2 regions of the Paraburkholderia sp. RL17-380-BIE-A genome follow, and region 1 is predicted to be linked to the other one. Evidence: riboswitches for the same ligand, from Rfam matches in the RefSeq annotation. Region 1 holds a riboswitch; the other holds the start of a gene.

Region 1 (7,735 bases):
TGGGCCATTGGGGTTCGGACCCGGGGCAGAGTTTCCTGTTGGTGCATCTTAACCGGCTGATCAGGAAGCTCGATCTGAATGTCATCTACGTGGCGGGTCCCGGTCACGGTGCGCCGGCCACGCTCGCGCATTGCTATCTGGAAGGGCATTACTCGGAAATCTATCCGGACCGCAGCGAAGACGAAGCCGGCATGCAGCGCTTTTTCCGGCAGTTCTCGTTTCCCGGCGGCATCGGTTCGCATTGCACGCCCGAGACGCCCGGCTCGATTCACGAAGGCGGCGAACTCGGCTATAGCCTCTCGCACGGCTACGGCGCCGCGTTCGACAACCCCGATCTGATCGTCACCGTCATGATCGGCGACGGCGAAGCGGAAACCGGGCCGCTTGCCACCTCGTGGCACTCGAACAAATTCCTCAATCCGATCCGTGATGGCGCGGTGTTGCCGGTACTGCATCTGAACGGCTACAAGATCGCCAATCCGACCATTCTCGCGCGCATTCCCCGCGAAGAGCTGGAAGCCTTGCTGACCGGCTACGGCCACAAGCCGTATTTCGTCGAAGGCGACGATCCCGCCGTCATGCATCAACAGATGGCGGCTACGCTCGAACAGTGCATCGGAGAAATCCGCGCGATCCAGCAGCATGCACGCGAGAGCAACGACGCGTCGCGGCCACGCTGGCCGATGATCGTGCTGCGTTCGCCCAAAGGCTGGACCGGCCCGAAGGAAGTCGACGGCCACAAGGTCGAAGGCTCGTGGCGCGCGCATCAGGTGCCCGTGCTCGATCCGGTGACCAATGGCAAGAGTCTGAAGCTGGTGGAAAGCTGGTTGCGCAGTTACGAGCCCGAGTCGCTGTTCGACGAAGCGGGGCGCCTCGTGCCGGAGTTGCGCGAGCTCGCCCCGAAGGGCGCGCGCCGGATCAGCGCGAATCCGCATGCGAACGGCGGCCTGTTATGCAAGACGCTCGACATGCCGGCGTTTCGCGATTTCGCGGCCGCGGTGAAGAAACCGGGTGGCTCGTATCTATCGCCGACCGAGGTGCTCGGCAAGTTCCTGTGCGAAGTGATGCGCCGGAACATGACGAACTTTCGTGTGTTCGGCCCCGACGAAACCGCGAGCAACAAGCTGACCGCGATCTATGAAGCGTCCGCGAAAACCTGGCTCGCGCAGACCGTCCCGAGCGACGCGGACGGCGGCGAACTCTCGGTGGACGGCCGCGTGATGGAAATGCTCAGCGAACACACGCTCGAAGGCTGGTTCGAAGGCTATGTGCTGACCGGCCGGCACGGCCTGTTCGCCACCTACGAAGCGTTCGTGCACGTGATCGATTCCATGTTCAACCAGCACGCCAAGTGGCTGGAGAAGGCGAAACGCGATCTCGGCTGGCGCCAGCCAGTGCCGTCGATCAACCTGCTGATCACCTCGCTCGTGTGGCGGCAGGATCACAACGGCTTTACGCACCAGGACCCCGGTTTTCTCGATGTCGTTACGAACAAGAGCCCGGACGTGGTGCGTATCTATCTGCCGCCTGACGCGAACTGCCTGTTAAGCGTCGCCGATCATTGCTTGCGTTCGCGCGATTACGTCAACGTGATCGTCGCGGACAAGCAGCCGCATTTGCAGTATCTCGACATGGACTCGGCGGTCACGCATTGCACCAAGGGTATCGGCATCTGGGACTGGGCGTCGACGGATCAGGGCGTCGAGCCCGACGTGGTGATGGCCTGCGCGGGCGACATCGCGACCATGGAGGCGCTCGCCGCCGTGCAGATTCTGAAGGAGCAGTTCACCGACCTGAAGATCCGCTTTGTCAACGTGGTCGATCTGTTCCGGTTGATGCCGGAGCACGCGCATCCGCACGGTTTGTCCGACCGCGATTTCGATTCGTTGTTTACCGCGACCAAACCGGTGATTTTCAATTTCCACTCGTATGCGTCGCTGGTTCACAAGCTGACTTATAACCGCACGAACCACGACAACCTGCATGTGCATGGTTATCACGAGAAGGGCAACATCAACACGCCGCTCGAACTGGCGATCATCAACCAGGTCGACCGCTTTTCGCTCGCGATCGACGTGATCGATCGCGTGCCGAAACTGCGCGGTGTCGGCGACCATGCGAAGGAATGGTTGCGTGGCCAGATCATCGAACATCTGGCGTATGCGCACGCTGAGGGCATCGACCGGGAAGAGATCCGCAACTGGACGTGGAAAGGCTAAGCGAGGCATGACCATGCGCACTCCAGACCGTGCTGACGATCAAACGATTCTGGTGTTGAACAGCGGTTCGTCGTCGCTGAAGTTCGGCTTGTTCAGGTACGCCGGTGGCGACGAATCGCTCCTGCTGGAAGGCAGCGCGGAGGGCATTGGACGCAGCGACGGCAGTTTGCGGATCAAGGCGCCCGACGGCCGTGTACTGCTGCAGCAGGAGCACGAACTGGAATCGCAGACCGACGCGCTGCAAAAGCTCGCGCAGGTGCTTGCGCAACAGCATCATGCGCGGCCTTCGGCGGTAGGGCATCGGGTGGTGCATGGCGGACCGCATTTGCGCATGCATCAGCGGATTAGCGCCGACGTGCGGCGTCAATTGCAGGACGCCGTGCACTTTGCGCCGCTGCACATTCCCCCGGCACTTGCGTTGATCGACGAGGCCGAGAAAATTTTCGACGATGCACAGCATTTCGCCTGTTTCGATACGGCGTTTCACGCCACGCTGCCGCCGCGCGCGGCACAACTCGCGTTGCCGCGCCGTTATGTGGAGGCCGGCGTGATGCGCTACGGTTTTCACGGGCTGTCTTATGAATCACTGGTGACGCGGCTCGGCGCCGACTTGCCGGCGCGCGCGGTGTTCGCGCATCTCGGCAACGGTTCGAGCGTGTGCGCGTTGCGCGACGGCCAGTCGATCGATACGTCGATGGGCCTGACGCCGACCGGCGGCGTGCCGATGGGCACACGCAGCGGCGATCTCGACCCGGGTGTGCTGCTGTATCTGATGCGCGTGGAGAAGCTCGATGCCGGCGCGTTGGAGACGCTGCTCAATCGCGAAAGCGGTCTTGCCGGCTACGCGGATGGCGAGAGCGATATGCAGGCGTTGGAAAAACGCGCTGCGGCGGGCGATGCGAATGCGTCGCTCGCGATCGATGCCTTTGGCACTGCGGTGCGCAAGACGATCGGCGGCTATGCGGCGTTGCTGGGCGGAATCGATTTGCTGGTGTTTACCGGCGGCATTGGCGAGCACAGCGAGGCGATTCGCACGCGCGTCTGCGACGGACTGGCTTTCATGGGACTAACCGAAGGCGATCCGGCGGGCAAGGTGAAGGCGATTCACACCGAGGAGGAAAAGCAGATCGCGCGGCATTGCCGCGCGCTGTTACGTCAGGCAACCTAGGGCTGACTTCATTCGGGCTTGATGACAGTGTGATCCAGAACGCCTGTTACACCGAACAGGCGCGTCACGTCTTCGAGTGCAGCGGTGCGTTGCTGGTCGCGCTGCAACTCGCCATGCAGCGTGATACGGCCGCGCGAGACTTGGACCTTCACGGCATGGTCGGGAACCGCGGCGTCCCAGGCGAGACGCCGCGTCGCTTCCATGGCGATCTGTGCGTCGCTCAGGCGTGTGTTGTGTGCCTTGGTTTTTGCGGTGCGGGCGTGCGGCATGGGTTCTCCACCGAAGTAACACGGATGGAAGAACACTAGCAGAAATGGAGCATCTGCCATTGGCTGACGGCTGCGGTCTCGCGCCACAGCCGCCGCCCAAACTCCAGCAGCACGGGGAGTTCAAATCTGGCGACGGCTGTGATGGCGAGCCACCGCCGTTAGCGAAACCGCCGCATCACGCCTACTGAATCGCGCCCGCGAGTGCCTGCGCGGTTGCGGCCGACAAGGTCCAGCCCAAATGTCCGTGCCCGGTGTTGTAGAACACGCCACGCCGTTTTCCACGGCCCACCTTGGGCAGCATGCTCGGCAGCATCGGCCGCAAGCCCGCCCACGGAATCACGCGCGAGGTCGATACCTCAGGGAAATACCGCCGCGTCCAGTCCACTAGCGGTGCAATCCGGTCCGAACGGATATCCCGGTTGAAGCCGTTGATCTCCGCCGTGCCGGCCACGCGAAAGCGATCCACGCCCAGGCGGCTCGTCACGATCTTCGCGCTGTCGTCGAGCAGGCTCACCCAGGGGGCGCGCTGCTGGCTGATTTCGTCATCGAGACAAACGGTGATCGAATAGCCTTTCACCGGATAGATATTCACGTGGTCGCCGAGCATGGCTGCAAAATCGCGGCTCTTCACCCCGGCGCAGACGACGATCCGTTCGAACGCAAAGCGCTGCGATTCGCCTTCGAGATTGACCGCCAGTGTAAAACGGCCCTCGGCAGGCTGCTCGATCGAGGTGATCTCGGCATCGTAATGAAATTCGACGCCGTGCCGCACGCACGCCTGAGCAAGGCCGCGCGTGAACTTGTGAATATCGCCGGTCGAATCGGACGGCGTGAAGAATCCGCCGTAAAAATCGCCGTGCAACGTGGGTTCAATGCCATGCAGCTCGCTCGCCGTCACCGGGCTGCGCTCGAGGCCGCCTTCGCGCAGCAATGCGTTGACCTTGCTGGCGGCGTCGAATTCCTTGCGCGTCTTGTAGATATGCAGAATGCCGCGCCGTTCGAGATCGAAGTCGATGCCTTCGGTCTCGGCAATCGAAAACAGATGCTCGCGCGCGGCGATCGCGAGCCGCACGGTTTCGACGGTGTTCGCCCGATAGTGCGGAATCTGCCGCAGGAATTCGCCCATCCACGAGTACTTGTGCCAGGTCGGTGTGGGATTGAGCAACAGCGGGGCGTCGCGCGTGAGCATCCAGCGCAGTCCCTTCATGACGGTGGCCGCGCTGTTCCAGACTTCGGCATTGCTGGCGGACAACTGCCCGCCGTTGGCGAACGAGGTCTCCATCGCCGCATAGCGGTGGCGTTCGAAAACGGTGACGTGGTGGCCGCGCTGGGCGAGGGCGTGAGCGGTCGTGACGCCGGTAATGCCGGCGCCGATAATGGCGATTCGTGACATGTCATGGTCCAGAGTAGTTGAGCATCACCGGTGTCGATTTCGTGTCGAAACCGGCGTCGATGCCCCATCTGTCCATGTACCTGAGAGTTTCTTCCCCGCGGCGGCCGGCCCGTCATGAGTGATGAGCCGTGCGCGGAGAATCCCCTTCGGTGGGCGCACGCGGTATGCCGGTGCGCCGCTCTCCAGATGTTCCTGCTGCGCGGTCCTTTTGCCTGAGAGTTTCCGGGGCGGTTGCTCCGTCGGCGTCGTCCGAATTTCTGACGATCTCTCCCGCGCTGCATTGCAGAACGGCTCGACGATACCGTTCAAAATAATTCGCCGCAAGTGTTTCGTGCGAGTCACCGCACAAGAAGTGGCCAGAAGCGCCGCAATTGAACATGAATGCGGCTCATACGCCAATGCGAATTTCTCAAGCCGGCCGCGACGCTGAAATCGGCGGCATCGGCTATATTTGGCGGCACTGTCCGACTTTCATTCGCCAAGGAGAATGCCGTGCCCGCCCTCACAACGCTGCTCGCCTTCGGTCTGGTCTCGCTCGGCATGGTGCTCACGCCTGGGCCGAACATGATCTACCTGATCTCGCGATCGCTCTGTCAGGGGCGTCGCGCGGGCCTCGTTTCTCTTGGCGGCGTGGCGCTCGGCTATGTGTTCTATATGTTCTGCGCGGCGTTCGGCATTACCGCGCTGCTGCTGACGGTGCCCTACGCGTACGACGCATTGCGTTTCGGCGGCGCGCTCTATCTGTTGTATCTGGCCTGGCAAGCGGTCAAACCGGGCGGCCGTTCGCCGTTCCAGGTGCGCGACCTGCCGCACGACAGCCGCAGCAAGCTCTTCACCATGGGACTCGTCACCAACCTCGCGAATCCGAAGATCGCGGTGATGTACCTGTCGCTGCTGCCGCAGTTCATTTCGCCGGGGCACGGCAGCGTGCTCGCGCAGTCGATCGCGCTCGGCTGCGTGCAGATCGTCATCAGCGTAACGGTCAATGCGCTGATCGCGAGCATGGCGGGCTCGATTGCCGTGTTTCTCGCCGGGCGGCCGGTGTGGCTGCTGCTGCAGCGCTGGTTGATGGGCACCGTGCTCGCCGGACTTGCGGTCCGCATTGCGCTCGATTCGCGCCGTTGAGCGCGCCTTGCATTTTTCATCTCGAACACAAAGGCATGCTCATGTCCGACTTTCCCATCGACAACCCGTTTCTCGAATCGCTCGGCGTTCGCCTGACGCAATGGCGCGACGGTTACGCGGAACTGGTCATGCCGATCGATGCCAGCAAGCTCAATCGCCAGGGCGTGCTGCAAGGCGGCGCGATCGCGACGCTGCTCGATGCGTCGGCGGGTTATGCGGGAATCTTCGCGCCGAGCGGCGACCCGGCGCGGCATGCGTTCACGCTGTCGCTGACCACCAACTATCTCGACAAGGGACTCGGTGAACTGGTCACCGCCAAGGGTTTTCTGGAGCGCGCGGGCCGCTCGATTTTTCCTCGCGCAGCGAGGCGTGGGTGGACGGCAAGCTGCTGATCGCCAGCGCGCAGGGCACGTTCAAATATTCGAAGACCGCGTGAGGCGCACAGGCCGGGCCCGCGCTTCGCTCATAGCGCCTTGTACATGATGGTGGTCGAGTCGAACTCATGGGTGTGCGTGCCACGCGCGTATCCCGGGATCACACCTGCTGTCCGATAACCCAGTGCGGTATAGAGCGGCTCGGCGTGGTCGCCGGTGCGGGTGTCGAGCGTGAGCAGGCTGCGCTGCAATCCATGCGCATGGCGTTCGAGTTCCGTCATCAGCGCCCGCGCAATGCCCTGACGGCGGAACGCCGGATGGACCAGCAGTTTGCGCACCTCGGCGCGATGCCGCTGATTCGGCATCGTGTCGTAATCCAGTTGCACGGTGCCCGCAATCGCTTCGCCCTGACGCGCGACTAGCAACACCAGGCCGCCGGCACGCAACGAAGGCAGCACTTTGATGCGCCAGAACGCTTCGCACTCGTCGGCGCCACACGGCATCACGAAGCCGACGCTGGCCCCGTCATGCACGCACGCACCCAGCAGCGCGCCGAGTTCAGGGAGATGACGCACGAGGTCGTCGGCGGAGAAAGGGGTGAGGGTGGTCGCGCTCATGCTGGCTCACACGATGAACAGAATATAGCGGGCCGCGCTGTGCGCGGGCGTCACGAAAGCGCTGGGGCCGAACAGTTGGTAGCGCAGGCAGTCGCCGGGTTGCAGGTCGTGGCGCTGGCCGTCCACGGTGATCTGCAACTGCCCGTCGAGCAGGATCAGATGATGTTCGAGGCCGGGCCGCGGCGACGCGTCGTAGGTAATGCGCACGCCGGCGTCAAGTTCGCATTCCAGCGCCTCGCCGCTCAACGCCTGCGCGGGTGGCGACACGGAACGCCGCCGGAAGCCGATGCTGGCGTCGGTCCAGAGCGGCTGGGCGTCGCGCGGCACGAGCGGCGCGAAGTCCTCCTCGACCATGTGCATGAGGCGCGACATGGGCAGGCCGTAAGCCACGCAGAGTTTGCCGAGCACGCTCGCCGTGGGGCTGACAGCGGCGTTTTCGAGGCGCGAGAGGGTTGCGCGGCTCACGCCGCTCAGTTTCGCGAGATCGTCGAGCGACCAGTTGCGCTCGGCGCGCAGCGCCCGCAGCCGCTGGGCGATACGGCGGTCGATGGCGTTGTCGTCGGAGAGTGG
Region 2 (7,735 bases), on a different contig from region 1:
GTTCCTGGATCATGCCGAAGCAGTCGTCCGAATCCATGATCGAGAACTGCGGCTTCAGGCCGACGTGTTCCGCTTCCTGCCGCAGAATCTGCACGCCGAGCGAGTGGAAGGTGCAGACCGTCAACTGATTGACGGGCACTTTGCGGCCTTCCTTGCCGGGCGTGGTGAGCGTCTTGCCTTCGAGCAGCTTGCCCACGCGCTCGCGCATTTCCAGCGCGGCCTTGTTCGTGAACGTGACGGCGGCGATGTGGCGCGGCTCGAAGCCCTTGGCCTCGATCAGATGCGCGATTTTCTGCGTGATCACGCGCGTCTTGCCGCTGCCTGCGCCGGCGAGCACGAGACACGGACCGTCGAGATAACGGACCGCTTCATTTTGAGCGGGGTTCAGGCCTGCGGACATCGTCTGTGGATGGGTGATGCGGTTAAAGCGGCGGTTGAGGGCGCGGTGGCGAAACGCCGGCCGAAGGCCCGGGGGCATGCTGCGCGGCGCCGTGCCGGAACAGGCGCCCCGCACGGTGCGGAGGGTGTTCTGGCCCGCTTCGCAAACGCGCAAGAGGAGCGATGTTAACACGGATGTACGCAACCGATGCCCGCGCCCCATGACGGCCGCCAGTACCACCACGACGCTGACGATCCACCTTCAGGACATGCCACAATTGCGGTGTTGCGCGCCGCCGCCACGGTGGCAAAGCGGCGCGCCGTTTTTGCAGGAAGACACGCATGTCCGCATCGCTGAAGATTGGATTGATGGGTTACGGTTTCGCCGGCGCGACCTTTCACGCGCCGGTAATCGCGCACTGCGGCCGCGCGAGCGTTGCGGCCATCGCCACGAGCCAGCCCGAGCGCGCGCTCGCCGACTATCCGCACACGAAGGTGGTGGCCGACCTCGACGCGCTGCTCGCGCTCGACGACATCGACTGCGTCGTGATCGCCACGCCGAACGACACGCACTTCGAACTGGCGCGGCGCACGCTGGAAGCGGGCAAACACGTGGTGGTCGACAAGCCGGTCACGCTGAATGCCGCCGACGCCCGCACGCTGGCCAACATCGCACTCGCCCGCTGCAAGCTCTTCATGCCGTTTCACAACCGTCGCTGGGACGGTGATTTTCTGACCGTGCGCGACCTGCTCGCGAGCGGCGAATTGGGACGGATCACGCAATACGAATCGCATTTCGACCGTTTCCGGCCGGAGGTGCGACAGCGTTGGCGTGAAGAAGCGTCGCGAGGCGGCGGTCTGCTGCTGGACCTGGGGCCGCATCTGGTCGACCAGGCGTTGGCCCTGTTCGGCACGCCGCAGAGCGTGTCGGCCACCGTGCGCACGCATCGCGACAATGCCAGCGCGCCTGACTACGTGCATATCCAGCTCGGCTACGGTGAGTTCGAAGTGGTGTTGCATGCCAGCGCGTTGACCGCGCTGGTCGCGCCGCGCTTCTCGATTCACGGCACGCGCGGCAGCTATGTGAAAACCGGGCTCGACACGCAGGAAGATCAATTGAAAGCCGGCCTGCGGCCCGGCGACGAAGGCTTCGGCGCGGGCAATGCGGCCGGGTTGCTGCGCGTGCTGGAAGGCGATCAGGAAGTCGAGCGCGAGCTGCCGACGCGTAATGGAGATTACGTTGGCTTCTATATCGCCGTGGCCGACGCCATCCAGAACGGCGTGAAGTTCCCGGTCAGCGCTCAGGACGCTGTGGACGTAATGACAATTATCGAACTCGCCGCCCGGAGTTCGGAAGAAGGCGTCCGGCTGCCGTTCGAGCGCGTTCGCTGAACTGTTTGCCCGCGCGTCGAAACGCCTTGTGTACCTAAAATGGCACTTGCCGCCTCCCGCGCGGGCCACGATCCTGACGGACCCGAAAGGAACATAACGTTACAAATAAGAACGCGCCGCCGGTCAGCGCGCTCCGGCAGTCAGCCGTTGCTACCCAAGTAGCAAGACAAAACGACTATGACTTCCGGAGAGTTCATGCCCCGTACTATCCGCGCGCTCGCCGCGTGCGCCCTGCTCAGTTCGCTCGCCGCCTGTGTGGTGACGCCTCAACCCGCGCCGGCACCGCGCCCCAACCCGCAGCAGATCGCGGATCAGCGCCTGCGGCAGGTCGACGGCCGCATCGAGAATCTCAGCCGCCGTATCGACAATCGCGTGAATCAGGGCTATTACCCTCCTCCGCAAGGCGGCGCGCTGCACCATCGTCTCGATGTGATCCGTCAGGAAGCGCATGACATGGCCGCGCAACACGGCGGTGGCCTGTCCAGCGACGAACAGCGCGTGCTGAATCAGGAACTGGACAACGCGGCACACGCCATCGGCGAATAATCGCGCGCTCAGGCGCCGAAGCAGTGCAAGCGCGGGCATCGCGTCCCGCGCTTTTTTGGCGAGGACAAGACGCCGCGTCAACCGCCGTGCCGCTCGCGGGCCTAGATTTGACAAGCCCCCGGCCCTCGCGTACATTCGCCGCACGCGTCGGGAGAGCGCGCTGGCCGCAGGAAACCGCAGGCCGCGCCGCCGAAGGGGCACACCCGCAAACTCTCAGGCAAAAGGACCGACCGCGTCGAAGAACCCGCGTTGAATCAAGCTCAGCGCACAGGTTTTTCGCACTCTGGAGAGCGGCAGTAGCCGTCTGCGTCGTTATAAATCGAGCGGATCTGGCAGGCTGCCCACCGAAGGGGCGCGCGTTTCACCGTGACGAATTCACATTCTCACGGCAACGCAATCTCTCAGGTATCGAGGACAGAGGGGCCATGCAACGCATCGCTCGCAGCTAAAAGGCCGCGAGGCGTAGCGCCGCATGGCCTTTTTTGTTTCGCGAGATGCCCGAGGCCCCATGACCGAACTCAAACACACCCCGCTCAACGCCACCCATCGTGCGCTCAATGCCCGCATGGTCGATTTTGGCGGCTGGGACATGCCCGTCAACTACGGCTCGCAAATCGACGAACACCGCGCCGTGCGTACCGACGCCGGCATGTTCGACGTCTCGCACATGTGCGTCGTCGATTTCACCGGCGAGCGCGTGCGCGCCTTCTTCGAATATGCGCTGGCCAATAACGTCGCCAAGCTGCAAACGCCCGGCCGCGCGCTGTACTCCTGTCTGCTGAACCCGAACGGCGGCGTGATCGACGACCTGATCGTCTATTACTTCGGCGAAGATCACTTCCGCGTGGTCGTTAACGCCGGCACCGCCGACAAAGACATCGCCTGGTTCGGCCAGCTCAACGCCGAAGGCAGCTTCGGCCTGACCATCACGCCGCGCCGCGACTACGCGATCGTCGCCGTGCAAGGCCCGAATGCTCGCGAGAAAGTCTGGCAAACCGTGCCGGCCGCGCGCGCCGCCACCGAAGCGCTGAAGCCGTTCAACGCCGCCCGCATCGAAGACACGCCGTTCGGCGAATTGACCGTAGCCCGCACGGGCTATACCGGCGAAGACGGCTTCGAAATCATCGTTCCCGCAGATCACGTCGAAGCGCTGTGGAACGCGCTGCAGGCGCAAGGCGTGCGCCCGGCCGGACTCGGTGCGCGCGACACGCTGCGCCTCGAAGCCGGCATGAATCTGTACGGCCAGGACATGGACGACAACGTCTCGCCGCTCGACGCCGGCCTCGCCTGGACGGTCGACCTCAGCTCGCCGCGCGACTTCGTCGGCAAGGGCAAGCTGGAAGCGGACGGATCGCAGGCCGCGTTCGTCGGCCTGATCCTGCTGAAGGACAACGGCAAGGCAGCAGGCGTGCTGCGTGCTCATCAGAAAGTCGTCACGCCGCAAGGCGAAGGCGAAATCACCAGCGGCACGTTTTCCCCGACCATGCAGGAATCGATCGCCTTTGCGCGCGTGCCGAAAGGCGTGCAGCCGGGCGACACCGTTCACGTTCAAATTCGTGACAAGAACGTTCCCGCAAGCGTGGTAAAACTGCCGTTCGTGCGCAACGGCAAAGTGCTCGCGGTTTAAGCAAGCCGGCGCGTGCGCAAACCTTCACAAGAAAACGCCGGGCCGCCCCAAGTTTTCTTGTTCCCCCTCGGGGGAACCTGGCGCGAAGCGACAGGTTTGGGGGCCCTTTAAGTCATTACCGAATCACACCGCATAGGAGCATCCGATGAGCATCCCGGCCGATCTGAAATACACCGAATCGCACGAATGGGTCCGTACCGAAGCGGACGGCACGCTGACGGTCGGCATCACCGACCACGCGCAGGAAGCGCTCGGCGATATCGTCTTCTTCGAAGTCCAGGAACTGGGCAAAACCGTGACCGCCGGCGACACCGTCGCCGTGATCGAATCGGTGAAGGCCGCTTCCGATATCTACGCGCCGGTCTCGGGCGAAATCATCGAAGCGAACACGGCTGTCGCCGACACCCCGGACTCGGTCAACACCTCGCCGTACGAAAGCTGGCTCTTCAAGATCAAGCCGGCCGCGGACGCCACGCAAGACCGTCTGATCGACGCCGACGCGTACAGCAAGTCGATCGGCGCCTGATTCACCTTTACGTTTAACCCGATTGGTGCGGCGCGTCCCTCGCGCAGAGATAGCCGCACCGCCAGGAACACCCATGAAGCTCGAACACCCGGATCGTCTGATGAACCGCACTCCTCTCTCGCTCGCCGCGCTCGAAGTGCATGACGCCTTCGCCGAACGGCACATCGGCCCGGATGCGGCCGACCAGCACGCGATGCTCGAAGCCCTCGGCTTCGCGTCGCGCGCCGCGCTGATCGACGCCGTCATTCCGAAGACGATCCGCCGCACCGAAACGCTGCCGCTCGGCCCCTTCGCGCAACCGAAAAGCGAAGCCGAAGCGCTCGCCGCGCTGCGTGAACTCGCGGACAAGAACCAGGTGTTCCGCTCGTATATCGGGCAGGGCTATTACAACGCGCACACGCCGACGGTGATCCTGCGTAACGTACTGGAAAATCCGGCGTGGTACACCGCGTACACGCCGTATCAGCCGGAAATCTCGCAAGGCCGTCTGGAAGCGCTGCTGAACTTCCAGCAGATGATCGTCGACCTGACGGGTCTGGCGATCTCGAATGCGTCGTTGCTCGACGAAGCAACCGCCGCCGCTGAAGCGATGACGCTGCTGCAGCGCATCGGCAAGCCAAAGTCGAACGTGTTCTTCGTGGCCGACGACGTGCTGCCGCAAACCATCGAAGTGGTGAAGACTCGTGCCACGCCGGTCGGGATCGAAGTGAAAGTGGGCCCGGCTGCGGAGGCGGCGAACGCGAATGCGTTCGGCGTGCTGCTGCAATACCCGGGCGTGAACGGCGACGTGCGCGACTATCGCGCGCTCACCGAGGCAATCCACGCAGCCGGCGGCCACGTGGTGGTCGCCGCCGACCTGCTCGCGCTGACCGTGCTCACGCCGCCGGGCGAATGGGGCGCGGACGTGGCCGTGGGCAATACGCAGCGCTTTGGCGTGCCGGTCGGCTTCGGCGGCCCGCATGCGGCTTACCTCGCTGTGCGCGACGAATTCAAGCGTCAGATGCCGGGCCGCCTCGTCGGCGTGACCGTCGACGCACAAGGCAACCCCGCGCTGCGTCTCGCGCTGCAAACGCGCGAACAACATATCCGTCGCGAGAAAGCCACCTCGAACGTGTGTACCGCGCAAGCGCTGCTCGCGATCATGGCCAGCATGTACGCCGTCTATCACGGCCCGCACGGCCTGAAGACGATCGCGCTGCGCGTGAACCGGATCGCCGCGTTGCTGGCCGAAGGTGCGAAGCAACTCGGCTATACGCTCGTCAACGAAACGTTCTTCGACACGCTCACCTTCGAAACCGGCGCACGCACGCAAGCGCTGCACGACGCAGCGATTGCGAAGCGCATCAACCTGCGCCGCGTGAGCGATACGCAAGTCGGCCTGTCGATCGACGAAACCACGTCGCGCCGCGATCTGGCCGATCTGCTCGAAGTGTTGGCGCAAGCCGCGGGCGCGAAAGACATTCCGCAAGTCGACACGCTCGACGCAAAACTGGCCGCATCGAACACCGCATCCGTGCCGGCCGCGCTCGAACGCACCAGCGCGTACCTCACGCACCACGTGTTCAACCGTCATCATTCGGAAACGGAAATGCTGCGCTATCTGCGCAGCCTGTCCGACAAGGATCTCGCGCTCGACCGCTCGATGATCCCGCTCGGTTCGTGCACGATGAAGCTGAACGCGACTTCGGAAATGCTGCCGGTCACGTGGCCGGAATTCGGCCAGATCCATCCGTTCGCACCGGCTGAGCAAACCGTCGGCTACCGCGAAATGATCGATCAGCTCGAAGAAATGCTGGTCGCGGCCACCGGCTACGCGGCCGTATCGCTGCAACCGAACGCCGGCTCGCAAGGTGAGTACGCGGGCCTCCTGATCATCCACGCCTACCACGCCTCGCGCGGCGAAGCCCATCGCAATGTCTGCCTGATTCCCGCTTCGGCGCACGGCACCAACCCGGCGTCGGCACAGATGGCCGGCATGCAGGTAGTCGTGGTTGCCTGCGACGCGCAAGGCAACGTCGATATCGAAGACCTGAAGAAGAAGGCCGATCAGCACGCCGACAAACTCGCGGCGATCATGATCACGTACCCGTCCACGCACGGCGTGTTCGAGCAGAACGTGCGTGAAATCTGCGAGATCGTGCACGCGCACGGCGGCCAGGTCTATGTGGACGGCGCGAACATGAACGCCATGGTCGGCCTCACCGCGCCGGGCCAGTTCGGCGGCGACGTCTCGCACCTGAACCTGCACAAGACGTTCTGCATTCCGCACGGCGGCGGCGGACCGGGCGTCGGTCCGGTCGCAGTCGGCGCGCACCTCGCGCAGTTCCTGCCGAACCAGATCTCGTCGGGCTATGAACGCGCGCCGAACGGCATTGGCGCAGTGTCCGGCGCACCGTACGGCTCGGCGTCGATCCTGCCGATCTCGTGGATGTATATCGCGATGATGGGCGCGAAGAACCTCACCGCCGCGACCGAAACCGCGATCCTCAACGCGAACTACGTCGCGAAGAAACTCGCGCCGCACTATCCGGTGCTGTATTCGGGCCCGGGCGGACTGGTCGCGCACGAGTGCATTCTCGATCTGCGTCCGATCAAGGAAACCAGCGGCATCACCGTCGACGACGTCGCCAAGCGTCTCGCCGACTACGGCTTCCATGCGCCGACCATGAGCTTCCCGGTGCCGGGCACGCTGATGGTCGAGCCGACCGAATCGGAATCGAAGGAAGAACTCGACCGTTTCATCGAAGCGATGATCGCGATCCGCGAGGAAATCCGCGCGGTCGAAGATGGCCGCTCGGACCGCGAGGACAATCCGCTCAAGCACGCGCCACACACGGCGGCGGTGGTCATCGCGAATGACTGGAAGCACGCGTATGCGCGCGAAACCGCAGCGTATCCGCTGCCCACGCTGATCGCGAAGAAGTATTGGCCCCCGGTCGGGCGCGCGGACAACGTGTACGGCGACCGCAATCTGTTCTGCTCCTGCGTGCCGATCGCCGACTACGAGTAAGCGGACCGCTGCCGCGCAGCGCCCGCTGTCTCGAAAAGAGGCGGCAGGGCGCTGCGCGGTTCTCTCCTGAGTTCTCTGTCGCTCCTGGCCGCAAACGGCTAACATCACACACCGAATCAGCCTAACGAGGAGTTTCGCATGGCGCGAAAGGTGCGATCGATGCAAAGCCGGACCGAACCAGGGCGAGCCCCCACGTGGCGGCAAACCTGCACACTGTTGCTGGCAGGCGCGGCCGTGCTGCTGCCGCTGGCGCAAG

What was found. A riboswitch is a leader RNA that binds a small molecule or an ion and turns the genes downstream of it on or off. The one in region 1 is predicted to bind glycine.
Region 2: another riboswitch for glycine. It lies ahead of gcvT (glycine cleavage system aminomethyltransferase GcvT); the one in region 1 lies ahead of P0D68_RS15595 (D-amino acid dehydrogenase).

The regions. Positions count from the first base shown of each region.
Region 1 covers NZ_JARESQ010000008.1:111,190-118,924, reverse strand. The annotation lists gene P0D68_RS15610 (phosphoketolase family protein) at 1-2,219, shown strand, start outside; gene P0D68_RS15605 (acetate/propionate family kinase) at 2,233-3,387, shown strand; gene P0D68_RS15600 (BON domain-containing protein) at 3,396-3,656, opposite strand; gene P0D68_RS15595 (D-amino acid dehydrogenase) at 3,838-5,049, opposite strand; glycine riboswitch at 5,240-5,332, opposite strand; gene P0D68_RS15590 (LysE family translocator) at 5,542-6,174, shown strand; partial or broken gene P0D68_RS15585 (PaaI family thioesterase) at 6,216-6,610, shown strand; gene P0D68_RS15580 (GNAT family N-acetyltransferase) at 6,638-7,165, opposite strand; gene P0D68_RS15575 (helix-turn-helix domain-containing protein) at 7,172-7,735, opposite strand, start outside.
Region 2 covers NZ_JARESQ010000011.1:171,485-179,219, forward strand. The annotation lists gene P0D68_RS20185 (UvrD-helicase domain-containing protein) at 1-400, opposite strand, end outside; gene P0D68_RS20190 (oxidoreductase) at 721-1,770, shown strand; gene P0D68_RS20195 (YdgH/BhsA/McbA family protein) at 1,966-2,316, shown strand; glycine riboswitch at 2,464-2,546, shown strand; glycine riboswitch at 2,590-2,744, shown strand; gene gcvT (glycine cleavage system aminomethyltransferase GcvT) at 2,825-3,943, shown strand; gene gcvH (glycine cleavage system protein GcvH) at 4,089-4,469, shown strand; gene gcvP (aminomethyl-transferring glycine dehydrogenase) at 4,543-7,479, shown strand; gene P0D68_RS20215 (alginate lyase family protein) at 7,618-7,735, shown strand, end outside.